3 regions of the Brevibacterium atlanticum genome follow, and region 3 is predicted to be linked to each of the others. Evidence: riboswitches for the same ligand, from Rfam matches in the RefSeq annotation. Region 3 holds a riboswitch; each other region holds the start of a gene.
The links. Region 3 has a riboswitch for thiamine pyrophosphate ahead of thiM (hydroxyethylthiazole kinase). Riboswitches for the same ligand answer to the same signal wherever they lie in the genome.
Positions count from the first base shown of each region.

Region 1: another riboswitch for thiamine pyrophosphate. It lies ahead of thiC (phosphomethylpyrimidine synthase ThiC); the one in region 3 lies ahead of thiM (hydroxyethylthiazole kinase).
Region 2: another riboswitch for thiamine pyrophosphate. It lies ahead of thiO (glycine oxidase ThiO); the one in region 3 lies ahead of thiM (hydroxyethylthiazole kinase).

Region 1 covers NZ_CP050152.1:611,080-618,991, forward strand. The annotation lists gene GUY23_RS02675 (thioesterase family protein) at 1-108, opposite strand, end outside; gene GUY23_RS18885 (TetR family transcriptional regulator) at 5-373, opposite strand; gene GUY23_RS02685 (TRAP transporter permease) at 711-3,167, shown strand; gene GUY23_RS02690 (TAXI family TRAP transporter solute-binding subunit) at 3,221-4,213, shown strand; gene thiC (phosphomethylpyrimidine synthase ThiC) at 4,501-6,381, opposite strand; TPP riboswitch at 6,377-6,485, opposite strand; gene GUY23_RS02700 (M18 family aminopeptidase) at 6,801-7,912, opposite strand, start outside.
Region 2 covers NZ_CP050152.1:1,731,928-1,739,839, reverse strand. The annotation lists gene GUY23_RS07705 (DedA family protein) at 1-1,216, shown strand, start outside; gene GUY23_RS07700 (ketopantoate reductase family protein) at 1,170-2,159, opposite strand; gene thiE (thiamine phosphate synthase) at 2,156-2,839, opposite strand; TPP riboswitch at 2,851-2,954, shown strand; gene thiO (glycine oxidase ThiO) at 2,944-4,128, shown strand; gene thiS (sulfur carrier protein ThiS) at 4,125-4,382, shown strand; gene GUY23_RS07680 (thiazole synthase) at 4,384-5,151, shown strand; gene GUY23_RS07675 (ThiF family adenylyltransferase) at 5,148-6,335, shown strand; gene GUY23_RS07670 (SRPBCC family protein) at 6,439-6,927, opposite strand; gene GUY23_RS07665 (mismatch-specific DNA-glycosylase) at 6,951-7,595, shown strand; gene GUY23_RS07660 (HNH endonuclease) at 7,671-7,912, opposite strand, start outside.
Region 3 covers NZ_CP050152.1:3,115,923-3,123,834, forward strand. The annotation lists gene GUY23_RS13930 (TenA family protein) at 140-880, opposite strand; gene thiD (bifunctional hydroxymethylpyrimidine kinase/phosphomethylpyrimidine kinase) at 933-1,808, opposite strand; gene thiE (thiamine phosphate synthase) at 1,805-2,608, opposite strand; gene thiM (hydroxyethylthiazole kinase) at 2,605-3,519, opposite strand; TPP riboswitch at 3,507-3,640, opposite strand; gene GUY23_RS13950 (sugar ABC transporter permease) at 3,865-5,076, opposite strand; gene GUY23_RS13955 (ATP-binding cassette domain-containing protein) at 5,073-5,897, opposite strand; gene GUY23_RS13960 (substrate-binding domain-containing protein) at 6,048-7,142, opposite strand; gene GUY23_RS13965 (LacI family DNA-binding transcriptional regulator) at 7,213-7,912, opposite strand, start outside.

The DNA of each region.
Region 1 (7,912 bases), 1.7 Mb from region 3:
CATCTCAGCGAACCCGGGCGCCTCGGGGAGGATATGCGGCACGGTCCTCTCCGGCGGGACGGTGTACTCCATGCGGTGAGTGAGTCCGGCGGCGAGTGATTCGCTCATCGAGTCTCCCTGGCAGTAGTTGTAGCGGCTGGCGATGTTCTGGCGGGCGTTGCGGCAGATGAGGTGGACGGCGAGTGTGCGGCAGGAGCCGTGGTCGGAGCACCTCGGCGATGAGCCGCGCCTGCGAACTGAACTGCGCAGAGAGCGTCGGCTTCGGCACCCCTGACTCCGCGACGATGCGGTCGACGCCGATGGCATCGGCGCCTTCGGTGCAGAGGGCGGAGGCGGTCTCGAGGATGTGCCCGCCGGATCGGGACAGATCCATGCCATGAACTTACAGGTCTGCAAATTTTCCGGTCAAGGGTCTGTCGTCGCCGGGAGAAGCGTGAGCTCCAGGCGTTCGCCGGGCGACTCGTCGTTCACGGCGCAGCGCAGTCGTCGATTCGTGCGCAGTTCGACAGACGCGCTGCGCCTTGATTGACGCTGGAGGAGCACGGAGTCTGGATATCGGTACCGGGGGTAACGATCGCGTTAAGGGATCGGTGTCGGAACCCATCGGGGTTCACGCCGTTATAGTGTGATGGAGTTCACAGAGTCGTGGACGGGCGGTGACGATCAACGGAGATCACGTCTCCGCCGCTTGGGCTCGAGAAAGGGCGAGGATGTCCGAACGGACGGCCGGATCAGCAACAGCGGACCCTGCACTGCAGACCAACGTCGATGACCTGATCGCGCAGTATGACGAGGAACTGCCGCAGCGCACTCTGACCCGTCGGCTCGACCTCGGCGTCGGTGTCGTCTGCTTCGTCGTCTCCCTGTTCGTGCTCGACCAGGTGTTCTTCCCGCTGCGACAGGGCAACCAGTTCTATCTCATGTGGTTCCTCGCCTTCGTGCTGCCGCTCGTCTTCGTCTGCTATCGGCCCGGCTTCGGCCGCAAGGCTGAAGCCGCCGACAAAGCCGCCGACAAAGCCGCCGGCAAAGCCGCCGACAAAGCCGCCGACAAAGCCGCCGACAAAGCCGCGGACGCGGCGGGATCGGCCACCGCCGGGGCCCCGGACGGGGTCGAGGACGGAAGCGCAGACGAGGGCACGGGCCGACGCTCGGGTGGGGCCGCCTCGGCGAAACCGGGCACGACGAACCCGACGAAACGTGCGAACTCCACGAAACGTGCGAAGAACGACAACCCGTCGATCATCGACTGGGCGCTCGTCGTCATCACCTTCCTCACCTGCGCCTACCCGGTGCTGCCGTTCTTCTCCGGAGGGTTCAATGAATTCCTCAACCGGCAGGGGTCCCTGACGACGCTCGACGTCATCATGGGCGGTGTCCTGCTGCTGCTCATCCTCGAAGCCACCCGGCGGACCACCGGGCTCATCCTGCCGATCTTCTGCGTCGCCTTCTTCCTCTACAGCTACTACGGCTCGTACATTCCCGTGAGCTGGCCGGGCTCGCATGCCGGGCAGAACTTCGACCAGATCGTCAACGCGCTCTACAACGACGCTTCCGGCTTCTACGGCATTCCGCTCGACGTGGCCGCGACCTACATCGTGCTCTTCACCATCTACGGTGCCGTGCTCGACAAGACCGGCGCCGCCAGCTTCTTCATCGACCTCAGCTTCTCCCTGTTCAAGAAGTCGAAGGCCGCGCCCGGCCGGACCGTGGCGCTGTCGGGCTTCCTCCTCGGCACCGTCTCCGGCTCCGGCACCGCCACCGCTGTCTCCCTCGGAGCGGTGACCTGGCCGGTCCTCAAACGGGCCGGGTACCCGAAGGAGAACGCCGGCGGAATGCTCGCCGCCTCCGGCATCGGCGCCATCCTGTCCCCGCCGACACTCGGTGCGGCCGCGTTCATCATCGCCGAACTCCTCAACGTCTCCTACGGACTCGTCCTCCTCTGGGCCGTCGTTCCCACCCTCCTGTACTACCTCGGCATCTTCCTCGCCATCGAGATCGACTCCCGCAAGATCGAGGTCGACTACTCCCCGCCGCCGGGACTGCGGTCGTGGCCGATCTTCAAGAAAGGCTTCTACCACTTCATCTCGCTGGGCATCATCGTCGTCTTCCTCGCGCTCGGCATGGCACCGTTCAAAGCTGTCGTCTACGCCACGCTCGTCGGCATCGGATTCGGCATCATCGAGATCATCCTCGCCCGCCGCAGCGAACCGACTGGGATCCTCCGCGCCGTCTGGGACGTATTCTACGGAGCGCTGTCGACGGGAATCCGCTCCGTTCTGCCGGTCACCAGCGTGTGCGCGGCCGCCGGGATCATCGTTTCAACGATCACGAAGACCGGCCTCGGCCAGGTCATCTCCGACATCCTCATCAGAGGTGCGCAGGCGTTTTCGACCGATCCGACGGTCGTTCTGGTCCTCACCTGCATCTTCGCCGCCGTCGCCGTGACCGTTCTGGGCCTGGCGGTGCCGGTGACCGCCTCCTTCATCATCAGCTGGGTCATCGTCGGCCCCGCGCTCATCACCCTCGGCGTCCCCGAGGCGGCGGCCGCGATGTTCATCTTCTACTACGCCGTCCTCTCCGAGGTCTCTCCGCCGACCGCGCTGGCCGCGGTCGCCTCCTCGGCGATCACCGGCGGCCGCGTCATCGCCACGATGTGGCAGGCGTGCAAGTACGCGATCCCGGCCTTCCTCGTTCCGCTCGCCTTCACTTTCACCCCGGAAGGTGCCGCTTTGGTCGCGCAGGGCGGGTTCGTCGGCGCAGTGTGGACCGGTGTCGTCTCGGCCTTCGCGGTGGCTGCGCTCGCCGCCGGAGCGGGCGGATGGATCATCCGCCGCGCCGGCTGGCCCGAGCGGATCCTGTGCTTCATCGCCGCCGGAGCGCTGCTCTACCTGCAGCCGCTGTCGATGATCGTCGGATTCGCCGCCCTCGTCCTCGCCGTCGTCATCCATCTGGTCATCCGCCGAGGCGGGGGTGCGGTGGCGGGGGACGCGACGTCCGCCTCGGCGGGGGATCGCAGTGCGTCGGCGGGCTCGGCGACGGGGACCGACTCAACGGCCGCCTCGGCGAGGGTGATGACGAACTCCGACGGCCACCTCGGCGACGGGGACGACGAACTCAACGGCCGCCTCGGCGACGGGGATGACGAACTCAGACGACACCTCGAATGAACCGCCCTCGGCCGGATCACCGGTCGGGACCAACTGAGAAAGGGACGAAGTCCATGAAGCGAACGAAGATGTTCACGATCGCCGCGGCAGCCCTGGCCGCGGTGCTGACCATGAGCTCGTGCGGCGGCAAACGCGAAGCCGAACCCGCTGCCGAGGGTGGGGACGGCTGCACCGCCGCCTCGGGACAGATCACCATCGCCACAGGCAATTCGACGGGTGTGTACTACGTGCTCGGCGGTGGTCTGGCGCAGGTGATCTCGGACAACACGGACCTCAAGGCGACCGCCTCGGAGACCGGTGCTTCCGTGCAGAACCTCCAACAGCTGGCCAAGGGCGACTTCGACATCGCGTTCTCGCTGGCCGACACGGCCGCCGACGCGGTCTCCGGAGACGCGGACTTCAAGGAGGCCGAGGACATCTCAGCGCTGAGCCGCATCTACGACAACTTCACCCACGTGGTCGTGCGCAAGGACGCGAAGATCGAGTCGGTGGAGGACTTCAAGGGCAAGACCATCTCGACGGGATCGCCGAAATCCGGCACCGAGGTCATCGCCAACCGCCTCATCGAATCCGCCGGGCTCAAGGACGGCGACGTGACCAAGCAGCGCCTCGATCTGTCGAAGACCGTCGACGGGATGAAGGACGGCACGATCGACGGGATGGTGTGGTCTGGCGGCCTGCCGACTGCGGGCATCACCGACCTGTTCACCTCGAACGGAGGCGACGTCGAATTCCTCGACATCTCCGACCTCGAGGACAAGATGAAGGAGATCAACCCCGTCTACGAGGTGGCCGAGATTCCCGGCGACACCTACAAAGGCGTCGATACCGTCAAGACGATCGTGACCCCGAACGTGCTCATGGTCCGCAACGATATGGACGAAGGCACCGCCTGCGCCCTGACGAAGCTGATCTTCGACAAGCAGGACGACTTGGTCAAAGTCCACGCCGCAGCGAAGGAGATCAGCGCCGACACCGCCGAACCGCCCGAACCGATCACCCTGCACCCGGGATCGCAGAATGCCCTCGACGAGCTGAACAACTAGGGGGAGGTCGGCAGCGCAGCCGCTCGCTCAAGGCGCAGCGCGGATGTCGATTGGTGCTCCTTTCGGCATCCGCGCTGACGCTTGAACGACGGTGGCGAGGCTGGGCGTGCTGCGGTACGGGCGTATATCCGCGCTGCGCCTTGAACGACGATGGGATGAGCGTCGTTCAAGCCTCGGCGCACATTTCGATTCGTGCGCCGGTCGATAGGCGCGCTGCGCCTTGAACGGCGGCGCCGAGGCGATCGCCATGTGATGCGGTCGCAGCGCGCCCCGGCCGAACTCCGCGTTCAGACCTCGTCGGGGCCGACTGTCGGTTCGGGGAGGTAGACCTTGCCGCCCGAGGCGAGGAACTCGCGGCTCTTCTGCTGCATTCCGGCCAGAGCCGCCTGCGCCTCGGCGCTGCCGTAGGTGTCGCGGATGTCCTGAGAGATGCGCATCGAGCAGAACTTCGGACCGCACATCGAACAGAAGTGCGCGGTCTTGGCCGGTTCCGCGGGCAGCGTCTCGTCGTGGAACGCCTCTGCGGTCTCCGGGTCGAGGCCGAGGCCGAACTGATCGCGCCACCGGAACTCGAACCGCGCCTTCGACAGCGCATCGTCCCTGGCAGTCGCGCCGGGGTGGCCCTTCGCGACGTCCGCAGCATGTGCGGCGATCTTGTAGGTGATGACCCCGGTCTTGACGTCGTCGCGGTCGGGCAGGCCGAGGTGCTCCTTCGGGGTGACGTAGCAGAGCATCGCCGTGCCGTAGCGGGCGATCTCGGTCGCCCCGATCGCCGAGGTGATGTGATCGTAGCCGGGCGCGATGTCGGTCACGAGGGGACCCAAGGTGTAGAACGGCGCCCCGTGGCACAGCTCCTGCTGGCGCTCGACGTTCTCGCGCACGAGGTGGAGCGGAATGTGCCCTGGCCCTTCGACCATCACCTGGACGTCGTGGGCCCACGCGCGTTCGGTGAGTTCGGCGAGGGTGTCGAGTTCGGCGAACTGGGCGGCATCGTTGGCGTCGGCGATCGAGCCTGGCCGCAGTCCGTCGCCGAGTGAGAAGGCGACGTCGTAGCGGGCGAAGATCTCGCAGAGTTCGTCGAAGTGCGTGTAGAGGAAGTTCTCCTCATGATGAGCCAAGCACCAGCCGGCCATGATCGACCCGCCGCGGGAGACCATCCCGGTGACCCTGTTGGCTGTGAGCGGGACGTAGCGCAGCAGCACACCGGCATGCACGGTCATGTAGTCCACGCCCTGCTCACACTGCTCGATGACGGTGTCTCGGTAGATCTCCCAGGTCAGAGCGTTCGCATCACCGTCGACCTTCTCCAGCGCCTGGTAGATCGGGACCGTGCCGATGGGGATGGGGGAGTTGCGGATGATCCACTCCCGGGTGGTGTGGATGTCGTTGCCGGTCGAGAGGTCCATGAGGGTGTCGGCACCCCACTTCGCGGCCCATCGCAGCTTCTGCACCTCCTCGGCGATGGAGCTGGTGACGGCGGAATTGCCGATGTTCGCGTTGATCTTGACGAGGAATGCCTTGCCGATGATCATCGGTTCGGACTCGGGGTGGTTGATGTTGTTCGGAATGATCGCACGGCCAGCCGCGAGCTCCGAGCGGACGAGCTCGACATTGCACTGCTCGCGCAGGGCGACGAAGCGCATCTCCGGGGTGATGACGCCTTGGCGGGCGTAGTGCATCTGGGTGACCGTCCGTCCGGGCTTGGCACGGCGGGGAACCGGTTTGCGACCTCTCCACTGCTGCGAGGGCGCACCTCGGCGGACGGCGGCGCGTCCGTCATCGGCGATGAGGTGGCCGCGGGCCTCGTAGGTCTCGCTGTCGAGGCGGGAGTCGATCCAGGGGAACCGCAGCGCGGGCAAGCCCTCCTCTGGGACGCTGCCCGGCCCGACGGTGCGGTAGACCTCGACGGGGTCGTTGGCCAGTCCGTTGGAGTCGTCGAGTTCGATGCGGGTGACGGGAACGCGGATGTCGTGCTCGGTGTCCTCGAGCCACGCCGGGGAATGGGTCGAATACTGCTCGAGGGTGCACGATTCGCCGGCCGAGGATTCCTCAGTGCTGCGATCGGAGATGTTGCGCGTGGTGGCGTCTTCCTGCAGGGCTTCCTGCAGAGCAGGCGAGTTGCGTGAAGCAGTGGCTGGGACGGATGTTTCAGGGGTGAATGCAGTCATCTGCAGTCCTCACTTCCTACGCCGGTATCAACCGGATCAGGTTCTACGGTCTCGGACGATCCAGTCCGATCTCAGCCCTTGCAGTGGGCTCCCGTGGGGTCGTGCAATTCGTATCACGACTGCTGTGGTGAGGACAAACTCGGCGCCGTGGGCCGGGCGCGGGAGAAGAGCTGAGCGGAGTGAGGTGAGTGGTCTGGACTTCCCTCATGGATGGGCGAGGAAGCGCGTTAGGCGAAGTTCGTTCGGTCCGCGCAGCTCGATCAAGGCGCGGCACGCTTATGGAGCTGTGCACCGGTCGACAGATGCGCTGCGCCTTGATCGACGTTGGTGGCGCGCAGGGCGGTCGAGGGAAGGGCACATTTCCGCGCGGCGCCTTGAGGAGCCGCGCGAGCGGGTGCGTGTGCGAAGGCGCCGCGTGGTCAGGCTCCCTGGAGGAACGTCCTTGCGACTGCGCCGAGGGCGACGACGTCGGAGACCGCGACCATCTCGCGGGCCGAGTGCATCGAGAACAGCGCCGGCCCCACATCGACGGTCGTCATACCCAGACGGGTCGCCGTGAGCGGACCGATCGTCGATCCGCACGGCATCGCATTGTTCGACACGAAGTCCTGGTGCTCGACCCCGGCCGCCGCGCACGCCCGCGACCACACCGCCGTGCCCACGGCATCCGTGGCATAACGCTGCTGAGCGTTGAGCTTGAGCAGAGGACCGCCGCCGAGGCAGGGGCGGACATGCGGATCGTGCCGTTCCGGATAGTTCGGGTGGGCGGCATGCCCGGCGTCCGAGGACACGCACACCGACGCGGCGAGAGCGGCGAGGTAGTCGCTGCGCGTCGAGTTCGGCAACAGGGAGGCGATGATGCGTTCGGTGACGTCGGCGAGGAAGGGTCCACACGCACCTGAGCGCGAGTTCGACCCGATCTCCTCGTGGTCGAAGGCGGCGAACAGGGCGATGGCGTCGAGACCATCGGCGTCAACGTCGGCCAACGCACTGACACCGGCGTGGACGGACAGGAGGTTGTCCAACCTCGGCGAGGCGAAGAACTCCTCACGGGCACCGAAACGGCCCGGCTCCTGGGCGGGGATCGTGTAGACGTCGTGTCCGACGACCGACTCAGGATCCACCTCGGCGGCGGCGGCGAGGAGGTCGATGACATCGGCCTCGGCGAGATCGGCCAGGCCGATCACCGGAGCGGTGTGGCGCTGCTTGTCCAAGGTCAGACCGTCGTTGACCTGCCTGTCGAGGTGGATGGCCAACTGTGGGATCCTCGCGATCGGACCGGTGCGGGCGAGCACGACACGCCCGTCGGCGAGGCTGAGGCGCCCGGCGAACGCGAGCTCGCGGTCGAGCCACGAATTCAGCAGCGGTCCGCCGTAGATCTCGACGCCGACCTGGCGCACGCCCTCGGCGATGTAGTCCTCGCCGGGTTTGAGTTTGAAGGCCGGGGAATCGGTGTGGGATCCGAAGACGCGGAACCCGGGGACAGCCTCGGCGGTGGTCGTGGGGTTGATCCACGCGATGATCGCGCCGT
Region 2 (7,912 bases), 1.4 Mb from region 3:
CGTCCCTTCGGAGACGCTGCTCATCAGTGCTGCCGCCTTCGCTGCTTCCGGCATCCCTCATCCGACCGGTCTCGTGCTCGCCGCTGCGGTCGGGGCCCTGATCGGGGACCTGGCCGCCCACCTGGTCGGGAGGTTCGCCCGGTCGCGCATGAGTCGGTCGCGAATTCACCGGATACGACCACCGCAGCCACGACCACAGCGGGCACGGTTGCAGTGGGCACGACTGCAATGGGCGCGAGTGTCGAAGCGGGGCGCGGTGATCGCCGAGACGGCCCGGCCCGTCTTCACAGACCGCGGCGATTCCGCTCTCATCGCCGGTCGCTTCATTCCCGGGGGCCGCACACTGACGACGATCGGTTCAGGGATGCTCGGGTTCCCGCTCCGGAGGTTCCTTCTCTGGGACGGAATCGGGTGCCTGGTCTGGGCAGTCTATTCGACAGGGATCGGAGTGCTCGGAGGCACGGTGTTCGACGATCAGCCGCTGCTCGGCGTCGCCCTCGGCATCGGCATCGCGCTGGTCATCACGGCGGCGGGAGAGGTGTTCCGGCGTCTCCGTTCCAGTAGGACTCGACGGCCCACGGTCCGACAGACCACCGCCCGAATCGACATGGCCCGGAGCCGAGATGGCATGATGGAGACGATGTCGAATACGCATGTGTGGTACGTCAGCTACGGATCGAACATGGCCCGCGATCGCCTCGCCTGTTACCTGCAGGGCGGTCGGCCGCCGGGTGCGCACGTGACCTATCCGGGTGCCAGGGACCAGACTCTGCCCCGCAAGGAGGCCGGAGTCGAACTGCCCGGCCGCATCTACTTCGCCGGTGCCTCGACGGTGTGGGGCGGCGGGATGGCCTTCTACGACCCGGCTCTGCCCGGGCCGACCCCGGCCAAGGCGTATCTCATCACAGCCGAGCAGTTCGCCGACGTCGCGGCGCAGGAGATGCATCGCCGACCGGCACCCGGCAGCCCGCTGGAGACTCTCGTCTTCGACCTGCCCGTCGGTGCCTCGCATTCGCTGGGCCCCGGAGGCTACGAGACGCTGCTCGTCGTCGATGACGTCGACGGTGTCCCCATGGTCACGTTCACTGCCCCTCACGGTTCGGCCGAGGTCGAGCACACTCAGCCCAGCGAACCGTACCTGGCGATGCTGCGCACCGGAACAGCCGAGGTCAGGGACGGCGCAGCGCTTCCCCGGCCCGCAGCTGCACAAGGGTGAGATCGAGCAGCGGAGTGTCGACTCCCAGGTCAGCGGCCTTGCGCGCCAGATCGCCGAGGATGTGCTCGGCTTCGCTGGGCAGACCGGCCGTGACATCTCGGTAGAGGGATGACGTGAATGACGAGCCCTCACCGGTGAGCATCGAGACGGTGGCGACATGAGACTTCTCGGACACCGCGTGACCGGCCGCTGCGGCCACAGCCTCAAGCTCGTCGATGATGCGCAGCACATGGTCGTGCCCGCCGGCCGACATGATCGCGCCGACCGGTGCCCGGAACAGGCAGGTGACGACTCCGGCGGCGGCGATGAAGATCCACTTCTCCCACAGCCCGCCCGTGATGTCGTCGATGACCTGGAGTCGGAAACCCGGCACGTCGAGGACGGCGGCGATCGATTCGGGCACTTCTCCCCCACCGAAGTCGCCGATGGTCATCGCGGACATGTCCGTGAGCTGGTGGACCGCATCACCGTCGATGGTGCCGACGATCTTGACGAGTCCGCCGAGGACCTGCCCGGGGTAGTCCTCCTGCAGCCGATCGATCTGAGCCATACCGTTGAGGAACGGAATGATCCGCGTCCCCGCACCGACGGCGGGCCGGATGTCGGTGAGGACCGAATCGAGGCCGCCCGATTTGACTGCGATGAGCACGAGATCAAAAGTGCGCGGATCCTCGGCGAGTTCGGCGGCGGTGACCACCTCGACGGTGTTCGTCCGGTCGTTGCCCGGTGAGACGAAGCGCAGACCGTCGGTGCGGATCCGCTGTGCCTTCGCCTCCCGCAGCAGGAACGTCACCTCGCGACCGGCTTCGAGCAGGTAGGTCCCGAATGCCCCGCCCGTGGCTCCGGCACCGGCGATGAGGATGCTCGGCCCGTGCGCGCCCAAATCGTTCGCGTCCTGTTCGCCCGTACCCGTGCCGGTGCTGCCCTCGATGGTGTCGTTCATTCCAGTTCCTCCTTGAGTTCCCGTGCGGCTTCTGCGGGATCGCCAGCCGAGGTTATCGCACGCACCACCACGGCGCGCGTGGCGCCCGCCTGTCGGATCTCGTCGAGGCGTTCTCCGACCGCGACGCCGCCGATGGCGAACCACGGGGTGCGCGACGAGGCGGCCACCGTGCTGAGCAGGCCCGTGCCGACGGCGGCGCGGCCGGGTTTCGTCGGGGTCTCCCATACGGGGCCGACGCAGAAATAGTCGGTCTCCGGATCCGCATCGGCGGCGAGAGCCTGCTCGTGCGAATGGGTGGAGCGGCCGAGGAGGACGTCGGGTCCGAGGACGGCCCGCGCCTGAGCACTGGTGAGGTCGCCTTGCCCGGCGTGGAAGACGTCGGCTCCGGCCAGCAGGGCGACGTCGGCACGGTCGTTGACCGAGAAGAGCTTCCCGTGCCGGGCCGCAGCGTCCTTGAGCACGTCGAGGGCTGCGATCTCTTCTCTGGCTTCAAGCGTCTTGTCGCGCAGCTGGATGATGTCGACTCCCCCGGCATAAGCGGCGTCGAGGAATTCGGGCAGATCGCCCTGGGCGGTTCTGGCATCGGTGCACAGGTACAGTCGAGCTTCGGCCAAACGGGCGTCCCGCCAGGCTCGCCTGGATTCGGAGCCTGCGGTGTGCGGTGGAATATCGAAGGTCATGGTCATAGAGTAGAGGAGTTCGCGGGAGCCTCCCACTGAGGCTGAGAGGGCGTAGGAGCCGACCGTCAGACCTGATGCGGATCATGCCGCCGGAGGGAGAATCCATGCATGTCATCGTCGTGGGCGCCGGAATCATCGGCCTGGCGACAGCGTGGCACCTGCGCAGCCTCGGTGCCGGTGTCACCATCATCGATCCTGCTCCTGGTCAGGGAGCCAGCCATGCGGCCGCGGGGATGCTCGCGCCCGCCGCCGAGGTGGTCTGGGGTCAGTCACCCCTGTACCCGTTGATGCGCGCATCGGCGCAGATGTATCCGTCGTTCGCCGCCGAGGTGGCGAGCGCGGCGGGTGCGGATCTCGGGCTCACGGACTCGGGAACCCTGGTGTGCGCTGGGGACCGTGCCGATCTGCAGGCTCTCCGTGAGCTGCGCACCGCGCAGACCGCGGCAGGATTCCCCACCGAACTCATCACCGGATCCCGCGCCCGGGAGCTCGAACCGGCGCTGTCGCCGTCGGTGGCCGGTGCCGTGCGCATCCCCGACGACCAGTCCATCGACCCCAGGAGGACGACGGCCGCCCTGCTGTCCGTCGTCTCGGACACGACCGTCCGCCGGCAGGTCACCCGGCTCACCCGTCGAGACGGAGTCACCGTGGGCGTCGAGTTCTCAGGCGGCGACGAGCTGACAGCCGACCAGGTCGTCATCACCGCCGGGACCGAGGCTGCCGCGATCACCGGCATGCCGCCCCTTCCCCTGCGAAAGGTGTGGGGTGATGTTCTGCGTCTGCGGGCACCGGCCGCACTCACCCCTCTGCTGCACGGCACGGTCCGCGGACTCGTCAACGGTCGACCGGTCTACATCGTTGCTCGTGATGACGGGGAACTCGTGCTCGGAGCGAGCTCCCGGGAGGACGGCCGCAGCGGCACCGATGCCGGAGCCGTCCACCGGCTCCTCCAGGACGGTCAGCGCCTGGTCCCCGGCATCCTCGACTGCGAGATCACCGACATCACCACGCGTGCCCGCCCCGGTTCGCCCGATGACCTGCCCATCGTCGGTCGCATCGACGAGGGCTGCCTCGTCAGCACCGGGTATTTCCGGCACGGCATCCTGCTCGCCCCGCTGGGCGGACGGCTCGGTGCCGAACTGGCCATGGGGCTCACCCCCGACTGGATGCCTGCAGGAGGACTCGCGTCCGTCTCCCCCGCGCGCTTCTCTGACGGACCGTCGTCTGCCGACTCGACCTCTGACCCATCAATCCTCCACCCAACGACCCTGTACAGGAGCACATCATGACCGACACTGCGCACGCACCGACCATCGTCGTCAACGGCGACGAACGCGAACTGGGAGGAACCACCTCGGTGCTCGACCTCGTCGCCGAGGTGATCGGACGGGAACTCAGCACTGAGGGGACACCGGCGGATGGAGGTCGCCTGGGCATCGCCGTGGCCGTCGACGGCGAGGTCGTCCGCCGCGGACGCTGGGCCGATTTCGCATTGGCCGACGGGCACGCCGTCGACATCGTCACCGCCGTGCAGGGAGGCTGACATGACCTGGACGATCGATGACGTGGATCTGACCTCTCGCCTGGTCATGGGCACGGGTGGGGCGAGCTCGCTGAGCATCCTCGAAGATGCGCTGGCAGCCTCGGGCACCGAGCTGACGACCGTAGCGATGCGCCGCTTCGACGCGGCCGCCGGTGATTCGGTGTTCACCCTGCTGCAGCGTCTGGGCATCCGCATCCTGCCCAACACTGCCGGATGCTACACGGCCCGGGACGCCGTGCTCACCGCGCAGCTGGCCCGAGAAGCGCTCGAGACGAACTGGGTGAAGCTCGAGGTCATCGCCGATGAGGACACGCTGCTGCCTGATCCGGTCGAGCTCTTCCGTGCCGCCGAGGAACTCGTTCTCGACGGGTTCACGGTCTTCGCGTACACGAATGACGACCCGGCCATGGCCAAACGCCTCGAGGACGCGGGCGTGGCGGCCGTGATGCCGGCAGGTGCTCCGATCGGCAGCGGTCTGGGCATCCTCAACCCGCACAACATCGAGACCATCGTCAGCCGGGCAGGGGTGCCGATCATCCTCGACGCGGGTGTCGGCACGGCCTCCGATGCCGCCCTGGCCATGGAGCTCGGGTGCAGCGGAGTGCTGCTGGCCTCGGCTGTGACCCGCGCCCACGATGCGACTGCGATGGCTCGAGCGATGGCGCTGGCCGTGGAATCCGGGCATCTGGCCGCGGGTGCGGGTCGGATACCTAAGCGGCCGCTGGCCCTGGCCTCGTCGACCTTCGACGGAATGGTCGCAGCGCAGTGACCGGCGCTGGGCTGCCTCCCCTGGTCGAACCGGTCGAGGCGCTGAGCCGTGAGGAGATCGAACGCTACGCGCGGCACCTCAGCCTGCCGGGCATCGGACTCGAGGGGCAACGCCGGCTGAGGGCCGCCTCGGTGCTGGTCATCGGCGCCGGCGGTCTCGGTTCTCCGGTGCTCAGCTATCTGGCGGCCGCCGGGATCGGATCGCTGACGGTCATCGATGACGATGTGGTCGAATCCTCGAATCTGCAGCGTCAGATCATCCACCGCGGTGCCGACGTGGCCCGGCCGAAGGTGGACTCGGCCGCCGCGGCCCTGTACCGGCTCGACCCGACGATGCGCGTGCGCCCACTCGCGGATCGGCTGAGCCCGGACAATGCTCTCGAACTCTTCGCCTCCCACGACATCGTCATCGACGGAGCCGACAACTTCGCCACCCGGTATCTGTCCAATGATGCCGCCGAACTCACCGGCACCCCACTGGTGTGGGGCACGATCTTCCGGTTCGCCGGGCAGGTCAGCACCTTCGTGCCCGGTCACGGACCGATGTTGCGTGATCTGTTTCCCGATATCCCGGAAGCCGATTCGGTGCCCAACTGCGCCGAGGGCGGGGTGCTCGGGGTGCTGTGCGGGACCGTGGGTGCGGCCATGGCCACCGAGGCGATCAAGCTCATCTGCGGCATCGGCACACCGTTCATCGGCAGGCTGCTGCGCTACGACGCTCTGGACGGGGAGTATTCGACTCTGCGGTTCTCCCCCGATCCGGACCGACCACCGGTGACCGACCTCGCCGAGGTGGCCGCCGCCTGTGCTGCGACCGCATCGTCCGGTGCGGGTTCCGATGGTGCTGGCTCCGGGGTCGAGGAGATCGACCCGGCCGAAATGACCGACTCCGGAGCGCAGGTGCTGCTCATCGATGTGCGGGAGGACTGGGAGCGGGAACTGTCCTCGATTCCCGGCTCCGTCCATGTTCCTCTGGCGCTCATCCGCGAACAGGGGTGGGACGCGTTGGGTGGAGTGATCGACGAAGTCAACGAGTCCGGCAGTGTGGTGGACGATCTCGTCATCCACTGCAAGTCGGGGGTTCGCTCGGCCGAGGCCGTCGGAATCCTTTCCGCTACGACCCCGGGCGGGGTGCGACTGCGGTCGCTGGCCGGCGGCATCGATGCGTGGGCCGCTCAGGTCTGACGCTGAACTGACCAAGCATCAGTACTGAGTCGGGCAACCTCGTGTCTGACATCGGTCCGCTTCGGAGATCCTCGGGTCCGGGTCAGGCAAGAACGGCGGTCGATCATGGGTGAGCACGCGGGTCGGTCAGTCGCGCCGCGAGACCGCGCTCTCCGGCTCGCATCACAATCGCATGCATGAGGCTCGCGACGGGCCGAAGGATTCTGATCATCGTCCGCGTCGAGGTCACACACCAGAGGGAATCGACGTGGGTGGTCCCGTCGTGTTCGCTCACGGTCCACACGCCCTCGCCGCGCAGGTCACCGTGGGCACGGAGCACAACGAGGTTCGGAGCAGTCAGGGCCTCGACTTCGAGGGTGAACCGCAGCGGCACCCCGATCGGTGTGCGCACGACGACCTGCGCTCGACTGCCCGGCCGCACCTTGTCCCCGACGGGTTCGACCGCGGCAAGCCCCGGCCACCACTGCGGCCACTCATCGACCCGTTCGAGTACCGCCCAGACAGTGTCGATATCGGCGTCCACGCTCCAGCGATCGTCGAAATGGAAGGGCGATGATTCGCCCGCCCGCGGTGTCACATGATCGTGGCTCATGGTACGACGGTAGTGTGAAAGACGTGAGTGAGAAAAGCAATGTCAGCAGACGTCGCCCGCCTCCCCTGGGTGGTCGCAAACCGACGAAGGACGATCTCGCAGCTTTCGCCACCGACGATCCGAACGCGATCGACGATATTCTGCCCACCGATTCTGCCGGACTGAGGCTGCTCATCGTCGGCATCAACCCGGGTCTGTGGACGGCGGCGGTCAACGCCCCCTTCGCCCGTCCCGGCAACCGATTCTGGCCATCGCTCTTCGAAGCGGGACTCACCGACCACCTCGTCGATGCCTCCCGCGGACTCGACCCTGCCGATGAACAGCAGCTGCTGGCCCGCGGCATCGGGCTGACCAACCTCGTCGGACGTGCCACTGTCCGCGCGGATGAGCTGTCCCGGCAGGAGCTGCGCGATGGTGCCGCCCATCTCGTCGAGCGGCTGGCCGACATTCGACCGCGCGCCGTCGCGATCGCCGGCATCACCTCGTTTCGGACCGGCTTCGCACTGCCGAAGGCACAGTTCGGCAGGCAGGACACGTCGCTCATCGCAGAGTGGCCGAACTCAGTGGCCCTGCATGTGGTGCCCCAGCCCAGCGGCCTCAACGCCCACTACCAGGTTGCCGACCTCGCCAGGATCTGGCGTGAGGTGTGGGAGAGCATCGACGACTGACGCTCATCGTCCTCCGGGAGTCGACACGTCAGTGTGCGTGGGCTCAGTCAGCTCGGGAACATCTCGGTCCCCGGCTCATCGGGAACCGAGATGTTCCCGGATCCCAGTGAGCAGCAACTCCTCCACCGGGCTCAGCGGCTCGTAGTCGGCGTCATAGACATCGACATTGACGGTCGTCCGCCCGATCCTCAACGGTGGGGGTTGCTCGGCCCGGCGGAGGTAGCGCCACGGCAGGTGGATCTGCCACTGCTGGTCGCCGACATTGTCGCCGTCGGCACCCGCTGCTTCGACCTCGTCCGTCGGTGTCGTCGTCTCCC
Region 3 (7,912 bases):
GCGCGAAGCACGGAGCGCGACGATGCCGGAGTGGTTGACGCTCGTCCCGACCGCGGTCTTCCTCGTTGCCTGGGGTTTCGCCGTGTGGCGGCTCCTCCACAGGCTTCGCCCGCCGAGGTCACCGACTGCGCCGAGCAGCTCAGACGGTCGCGTCCTGCGGCAGGAAGACGGAGGCGTCCCAGTTCTGCATCGCGTGCGCGGAGGCCCAGAAGTGCAGTTCGTACACGCAGGCCTGTTCGAAGGCCGCGCGCATCCGGGTGGCCTCCTCGTTCGGCGCCTTCGCGAGTTCCTGTTCGAGGATCTGCACTGCGTGGCGGGTCGATTCGTCGAAGCCTGGTGAGTCGTAGGTCTGCACCCAGGTCCGGTACGGGTGGTCCTCACTCATCTGACCGGCCTGTTCGACGAGCACCTTGCCCATGTGGGCATAGACCCAGAAGCACGGCAGCACTCCGGCCACGCCTTCGCCGTAGGAGCGGCTGGCGGCCGTGGCGATGAGGAAGGACACGTAGCCGAGCGTCGTCGGCGAAGCCTTGAAGCGGGAGCCCTCGTCGTTGAGCTCGGTCAGGGCGTTTGCCAGCCGCGAATCGGCGAGCAGCTCTTCGTGCATTCCCTCTTCGACGGTGATCGCCTCGGCGGCCGAACCCGCCCAGAATCGGGACTCGTCACGGTCGACGGTCTTGGCGGCCAGGAATGACATGGCCTTCGCATAACCGTTGAGGTACAGGCTGTCCTGGGAGATGTAGTTGACGAAGGCGCGCGCGTCGAGGCTGCCGTCGGCGAGCTGAGCGAGGAACGGTAGGGCTTCGATCTCCTCGATGATCGGGCGGACACGGTCCCAGAGCTTAGCGGTCAGCGGTCCGGCGGAGAAATCGACGTTCATCAGTACTCCTGTGTGCTCGTGTGTCGTGAGTGTGTTCGTGGGAGAGGACAGGTCAGGCGGGTCGGCCGCGGACGATGTCGACCTGATGGTCGACGGGTCCGTGCGCACCCTCGGGATCGAGGCTGACCTGCCAGTCAGCCGCCGATTTCAGCGCCCTGGCGAGGTAGTCGAGGGCATTGCCGACGGCCTCGCCGAGGAGGTCCGACCCGATCTCGGGCCGCGCGTCTTCGCGCCCGAGGACGGCCACCTCGGCGGTGATCGCGGCCGAGAGGGTGCACCCGGTTCCGTGGGTGTTCGCGGTCGCCACGCGGGGGTGGGTGAACTCGCGGATCTGCCCGTCACGGGTGGCAAGGATGTCGAGCACGTCTCCGTCGCTGCCGTGCCCTCCCTTGAGGAGGACGGCTCCGGGCCCACGTTCGAGGAGGCGGAGCGCCTGGTCACGCATCTCCTCGGAGGTCTGCGCCTCAGGTTCGTCATCAGACAGGAGCAGGGCCGCCTCGGGGAGGTTAGGGGTGATGAGATCGGCCACGGGCAGCAGGTGGGTGCGGACCGCGTCGACGGCATCGGCCTCGAGGAGGCGGTGGCCGGAGGTCGCGACCATCACCGGGTCGACGGTGTAGAAGCCGAGCTCGCCCTCGGCGGCACGGGCGACGATGAGTTCGACGAGGGACCGAGTGCTGAGCATCCCGGACTTCGTGGCGTCGACCGGCATATCGGTCAGCACGGAGTCGAGCTGGTCGGTGACGAAGTCATCATCGATCGGGTAGACCCGCGACACCCCGTGGGTGTTCTGCGCGACGAGGGCAGTGATGACGGTCGTGCCCAGGGTCTTCCGTGCGGTGAACGTCTTGAGGTCGGCGTGGATGCCGGCGCCGCCGCTGGGATCGGTGCCGGCGATGGACAGGGTGATCGGCGGGCGCGTGCTCATGACTGGCGGCCCTCGGGTGCGTCAGTGTGCGAGGACGAGTCACTTCCCGTGGCCGCCTCATCACCGTCGGCGAAGGCCGCGAGCAGCGCTTCGGCAGCTGCTGTCGGATCGTCGGCCGTGCAGATCGCGGAGACCACACCGATGCCGATCAATCCGCGTCCGCGCAGCTCAGAAGCTCGATCGAGGCTGATCCCCCCGATCGCGACCGCCGGGATCCCGGCCTCTGTGACGAGTTCGCCGAGGCGGTCGGGTCCGATCCCCTCGGGCGCGTCGGCCTTCGTGGTGGTGTCAAAGACCGGTCCGATGCCGACGAGGTCGACGACGCCGGAGTCGCGGGCCGCGGCGAATTCGGCGCTGTTCGCGGCCGAGAGACCGATGAGGGGTGCGGGACCAAGGGCGGCGCGCACCTCGGCGACGGTGGCATCACTTTGGCCGACGTGGATGTGGATGTCCTCGCCTTCGTCGATGAGCCGGCGGGCCACCTCGACGCGGTCGTTGAGGACGACGGGCACGGTGCGGTCGGTATCGCGGGTGGCGGTGTCGACAGCGGCGATGACCTGGCGGGTGAGCGAGTAGAAGTCCCCGTCGTCGATGACCTTGTCGCGGACCTGGACGATGCCCACTCCCCCGGCGACGGCGGCCTGCACGGTCTCGGCGACGGTGCGGCCGGCTGCTGCGCACTGGGCGGTATCGGTGACGAGGTAGAGGCGGGTGTCGATGCCGGCGAAGCGGTCGGTCACGCTTTCATCCGGCCCGGTGCCGTGCACGCTGTCGGCAATGTGCGCGGGTCCGGCGGTCATGCTTGGACGCTTTCGCCGGCATCGAGGGTGCTGAGGCTCATCCGTGCCTGCGCAAGCTGGTCGCCGGTGACGGCATGGAGTGCGTCGAGGAAGTTCACCGAGTAGCTGCCCGGTCCCTTCGCCCCGTCGGCGGCGAGTTCCCCGGCGACCGCGAAGTGGGCGTGGGCGGCGACGACGGCTTCGAACCTCGCCGAGGCAGCTCCACCGTCGGTGGTGTGTTCACCTGCGTTGACGGCTGAGGCGTCGGCATCGGGATCGGCCAGACCGCTGCGGGCGGCGGCGAGGTAGGCGACGGTGACGGCGCCGAGGGAGCAGCCGGTGCCGATGACCAGCGGCATGAACTCGTGGCCCCCGTCGATGCGGGCGACGTGATCGGTACCGTCGATGTGAGCGACGACGGCGTCGGTGGGTCCGGAGACCGCGACGATGGCACCGGTCGTTCGCGACAGCTGAGCCGCGGCGGGGAGGACGGCGTCGACCTCGTCGGTGGAGTCGACTCCGCGTCCACCGAGGCCGACTCCGGCCAGGGCGGCGATCTCGGAGGCGTTGCCGCGGATCGCTGTCGGGTGGTCGGCGGCGGCGCGGCGGATGCGGGAGGTGCGGAAGTCGACGGCGCCGACGCTGACGGGGTCGAGGACCCAGGGCTTGCCGGCGGCGTTCGCGACGTCGATGGCGGCATCGGCGGCGAGCAGCTGATGGTTCGAAGCTGTGCCGAAGTTGATGAGGACGCCGCTCGCGATGCCGGCGAACTGACCGGCGTCGGCCTCGTGGTCGAGCATCGCCGGAGAGGCACCGAGCGCCAGAAGCACGTTCGCGCTGAATTGCTGCACGACGGTGTTCGTGATGCATTGGATGAGCGGGTTGGACGCACGCAGTCGTGCGTTGGCAGAACGCAGGTCGAAGTCAACCATGACGATCCCTTCGCTAGTATGGCCCAGATCAGGTTCGATGGGTGTTCTCTCAGCCTCGGTATCCTCCGTGCGCAGCTGTCTGGTGCGAACGGATCCTCATGAGGCACCCCATGTCATTGGCTCCGACTGTATCAGCCCGTCCGAAGCACGGCGACCACGTGCCTCGCACCCACTCCCAGTTGACCTATCGTCCTGAAGCCACTTCACCGACCGCTCAAGTCAGCGACGCTGTACCGCGCTGTGCACACACAGCCGGCGAGCGGACCCTGTCGTAGCGGGACCACCCCGTGCTGGGGGTGGTCTCACCGCAACAGGGTCCGCTCGAAAAGAGGCAGTGGCGACTGCCTATCCCCGACCCACGTACCTCTGACCGCGGCGACTGAGCGCGTCGATGACGACGGCAGTGAGCAGGACGAGTGCGGTGATGATCTGCTGCGCATCGGAGTTGAAGCCGATGAGGTAGAGACCGTTGTTGATCGCACCGACGACCAGGGCACCGAGCACTGCCGCCCACGCGGTTCCGCGACCACCGAAGAGCGAGGTGCCGCCGATGACTGCCGCGGCGATCGCATTGAGCAGGTCCTGCGTGCTCACCAGCGTCGATCCCGCGTTCGTCGTCACACCGGTCTTGATGAAACCGAACAGTGCGGCCAGGACTCCGGCGGCCATGAATACGCTGATGCGCACCCAGGTCACGCGGATGCCGGCGCGGCGGGCGGCCTCGACCTTGCCGCCGACGGCGTAGATGGAGCGGCCGTAGCGGGTCTTGCGCAGCACGAGGTCGATGACGATGGCGATGACGATCATGAGGAAGAACGGCATCGCGAGTCCGAAGTCCTGGTTGACGAGGATGAGGAACCCGAAGACGATCGCGGCCAACAGCACGATGCGCACGATCACAGACGTCCAGCTCGGGGCGTCGAGTCCCTCGCTGTGCCGACGCAGCTTCGAATAGATGATGCCGGCACCGAAGCCGATGATCGCGATCGCTCCGAACACATACGCCCAGATCGCCGGGAAGTAGAAGCTGGCGAAGTCGAAGGCGAAGGTGTCCGACATCGACAGGTTCTTCTGCGTGCCCAGGGTCGTCAACGTCAGACCGGTGAACGCGAGCAGACCGGCCAAGGTGACGACGAACGCCGGGATGCCGACGACGGCGAAGAACCAGCCCTGGATCGCACCGACGACCAGTCCGAGCAGCAGCATGATGATCAGCGCGAGCGCCGGCGGCACACCTTGCCTGACGACGAGCACACCGAGCAGCGAGGCGGCCAGTCCGCCCAGCTGCGCCAACGACAGGTCGATCTCACCGAGCAGCAGAATGAGGTTGATGCCCAGCGCCAGGATGGCGAGGAACGCCACCTGAGTGGAGAGGTTGACGAGGTTGGCCGGCGAGATGAAGTTGGAATCGGCCGATTGGAAGACGATGACGATGACGACGAGGGCGAGGATGACCGGGAACGATCCGAGCTGACCCTCTTTGACGCGGCGGACGAACGTGCCCACGATGCCTTCGGAGGAGATCCGTTCGTCGGTGATGAAGGAATTGCGGGTCATCGGCGTTCACCCCTTCGTGCCGCGCGCTTGGTCACGACGTTGTCGCTGGCTCCGGTGATCGCGGCGACGAGCACGTCGGTGCGTTCGTCACCCGGGAAGTCACCGGCGTCCTTGCCCAGGCGCAGCACGTGCACCCGATCGCACACGGCCTGCACGTCGGCCATGTTGTGGCTGACGAGCAGCACTCCCAGGTCGCGTTCCTTCAGCCTCTCGATGAGGTTGAGCACTTCGGCGGTCTGTGCCACACCGAGGGCGGCGGTCGGCTCGTCGAGCATGACGAGGGAGGGTTCGCCCAGCAGCGAGCGAGCGATCGCGACCGTCTGACGTTGGCCGCCGGACAGCGCCGCGATCGGGACCCGCACGCTCGGGATCTTCGCCGACAGGCTGCGCAGCAGCTCCCAGGATTTGGCTTCCATGGCCACCTCGTCGAGCACGCCTCCGCGGGTCTTCTCGTGCCCGAGGAAGAGATTGGCGACGACGTCGAGGTTCTCGCACAGGGAGAGGTCCTGGAACACGGTGGCCACTCCGGCCCTCTGCGCGTCCTTCGGTGAGGAGAATTTCTGCGCGACACCATTGATCTGGAGTTCGCCTTCGTCCGCGGCGTGGACGCCGGCGATGACCTTGATCAGTGTCGATTTTCCGGCGCCGTTGTCGCCAACGAGGCCGACGACTTCGCCGCGGCCGACGGTGAGGTTGATGTCGGTGAGGGCCTGCACGGCCCCGAAGCGTTTGTTGATTCCGCGCAGTTCGAGCACGGTGTCGCTGCCGCCGCCCGGTGTCCGCGAAGTCGCGGGTGCGGGGTCGGGTGTCTCAGATGTCATCTGTTCCTACTTGTCACTGTCGGTGGTCCGACTCTGGGTGGTCCCGGCTGCCGGCACCGTAATGGGCGCCGGCAGCCGGGACGGTCATGTCGCCTCTGCAGCGCTGGTGAGCCTGGTCGGATGCAGAACGGACTCAGCTGCAGCGCCGGATCATTTCACTCCGGCGTCTTCGCAGAGCTTCTCGACGCTTCCGGAGCAGATGTCGTCGGCCTTGATCTGATCACCGACGATGTCCTTGATGTTGTCCTTGGTCACGACCTCGGCCTCGACGAAGTCCGTGGGGGTGTCCTTGTAGGTCGTTCCCGCACCGACGTCCTCCCCTCCCGCGAGAGCGACTGCGGCCTTCGCCGCGAATTCGGCCTGCGGTGGGATCGACTTGTAGATCGTGGCGAACTGATCGCCCTTGAGGATGTTCTGCAGCCCGTCGACCTCGGCGTCCTGACCGGTGACGACGGGTTCGACATCGGCCTTCTTCGTCGCGGCGATGACACCGCCGGCGGTGCCGTCGTTGGCCGAGTAGATCGCGATCGGCTTCTCTCCGCCTCCCTGCAGCTGACCTTCGACCCACTGACGAGCATCGTCGGGGTTCCAGTCGAGGGTGTCGTGGCTGGCGGCGATGTCGACGCCGGCATCCTTGAGTGTCTCTTCGGCACCGGCCTTGAAGTCCGCGGCGTTCGGGTCCTTCGGGTCGCCGTTGACCATCCACACCGGACCCGACTTCGGGTCGACGCCGGCGTCCTTGAGTCCGTCGAGGACGGCCTGGCCCTGCAGGTTGCCGATCTTCTTGTTGTCGAACGAGGTGTAGTAGTCCGCGCCCTTGAAGAAGCGGTCGTAGGAGATGACCGGGATCTTCTTCGCTTCGGCCTTCGACAGCGCCGAGGACACCGCTGAGGCATCGACCGGGTCGAGCACGATCGCATCGACGCCTTCGGTCACCGCGGCTTCGAACTGCTGTTGCTGCTGGGTCGCGTCCTGGTTCGCGTTGCGGTATTCGATCTTCGCGTCCGGGTTGGCCTCGGCGACGTACTTCTCGAAGTTCGGCTTGTCGAGCGATTCGTACCGAGTGGTCTTCGACTCGGGCAGGAGCAGCGCGATGGTGACGTCTCCGTCGGCGCCGGAGCCGCTGTCGGCTTCGTCGTTGCCCTGGCCCTTCTGATTGCCGCAGCCGCTGAGCGCGAGAGCGCCGATCGCGACCGAGGCACCGAAGAGGGCCAGCTTCTTATGGGACTTAAGGTTGTGCCTCATTGTGAACCTTTCAATCATTCTGACAACGTTGTCAGGCTGTTGAATATGATTCGCCCATCGGCCCTCGGTGTCAACTGTTTCGCGCCGAAAGTCTTCGCTCCTGCTCGGGCAATTCCTCGCCGCTGCCGCGCGCGATGACGCGAACCGGAAAGACATCTTGTCCCAGTGATGCGCCGTCACCGGGGCCGCCGTTCTCGTCACCGGCACCCCCACCGAGGCGGCCGTCCTCCTCCCCGACCGTGTCCTGGAGACTGCGGACCGCCTCGGCGACCATGGTCTCGACGTCACGGTCGATGACGGTGACGTCGAGGAGTTCGGCGGTGGGGAAATCGTCGATGCCCACCAGCGCGGGCCATTCGTCGAGGCGGCGGCAGGCGTCGATGGCGCCCTGAGTGAGCGTGGCCGACAGCGTGATGAGTGCGCTCGGGGCGCTCCGGGAGCCGAGCCAGGCGGCGACGACGTTCTTCGCGCTGGCTTCGTCGTGGGCGTCTTCGCGCATATAGGCCCGCCAGCCGACATCGTGGCGGCCGGTGAAGGCGGATTGGATGCCTTCGAGTCGTCGAGTGGTGATGAGCGAGGTCGAGTGATCGCCGATGACGCCGAGGGCGATGTGCCCGTGGTCGAGCAGCTGCTGGGCGGCCAGGCGACCAGCTGCGGCTTCGTCACCAGCAAGGACGCTGATCCCCTCCCCGGACCGACTGGCCACTGCTGGGTCGAACGAGACGATCCGGATCCCCGAGGCGGCTGCGGCGCGGGCGTAGTTGTCCGCG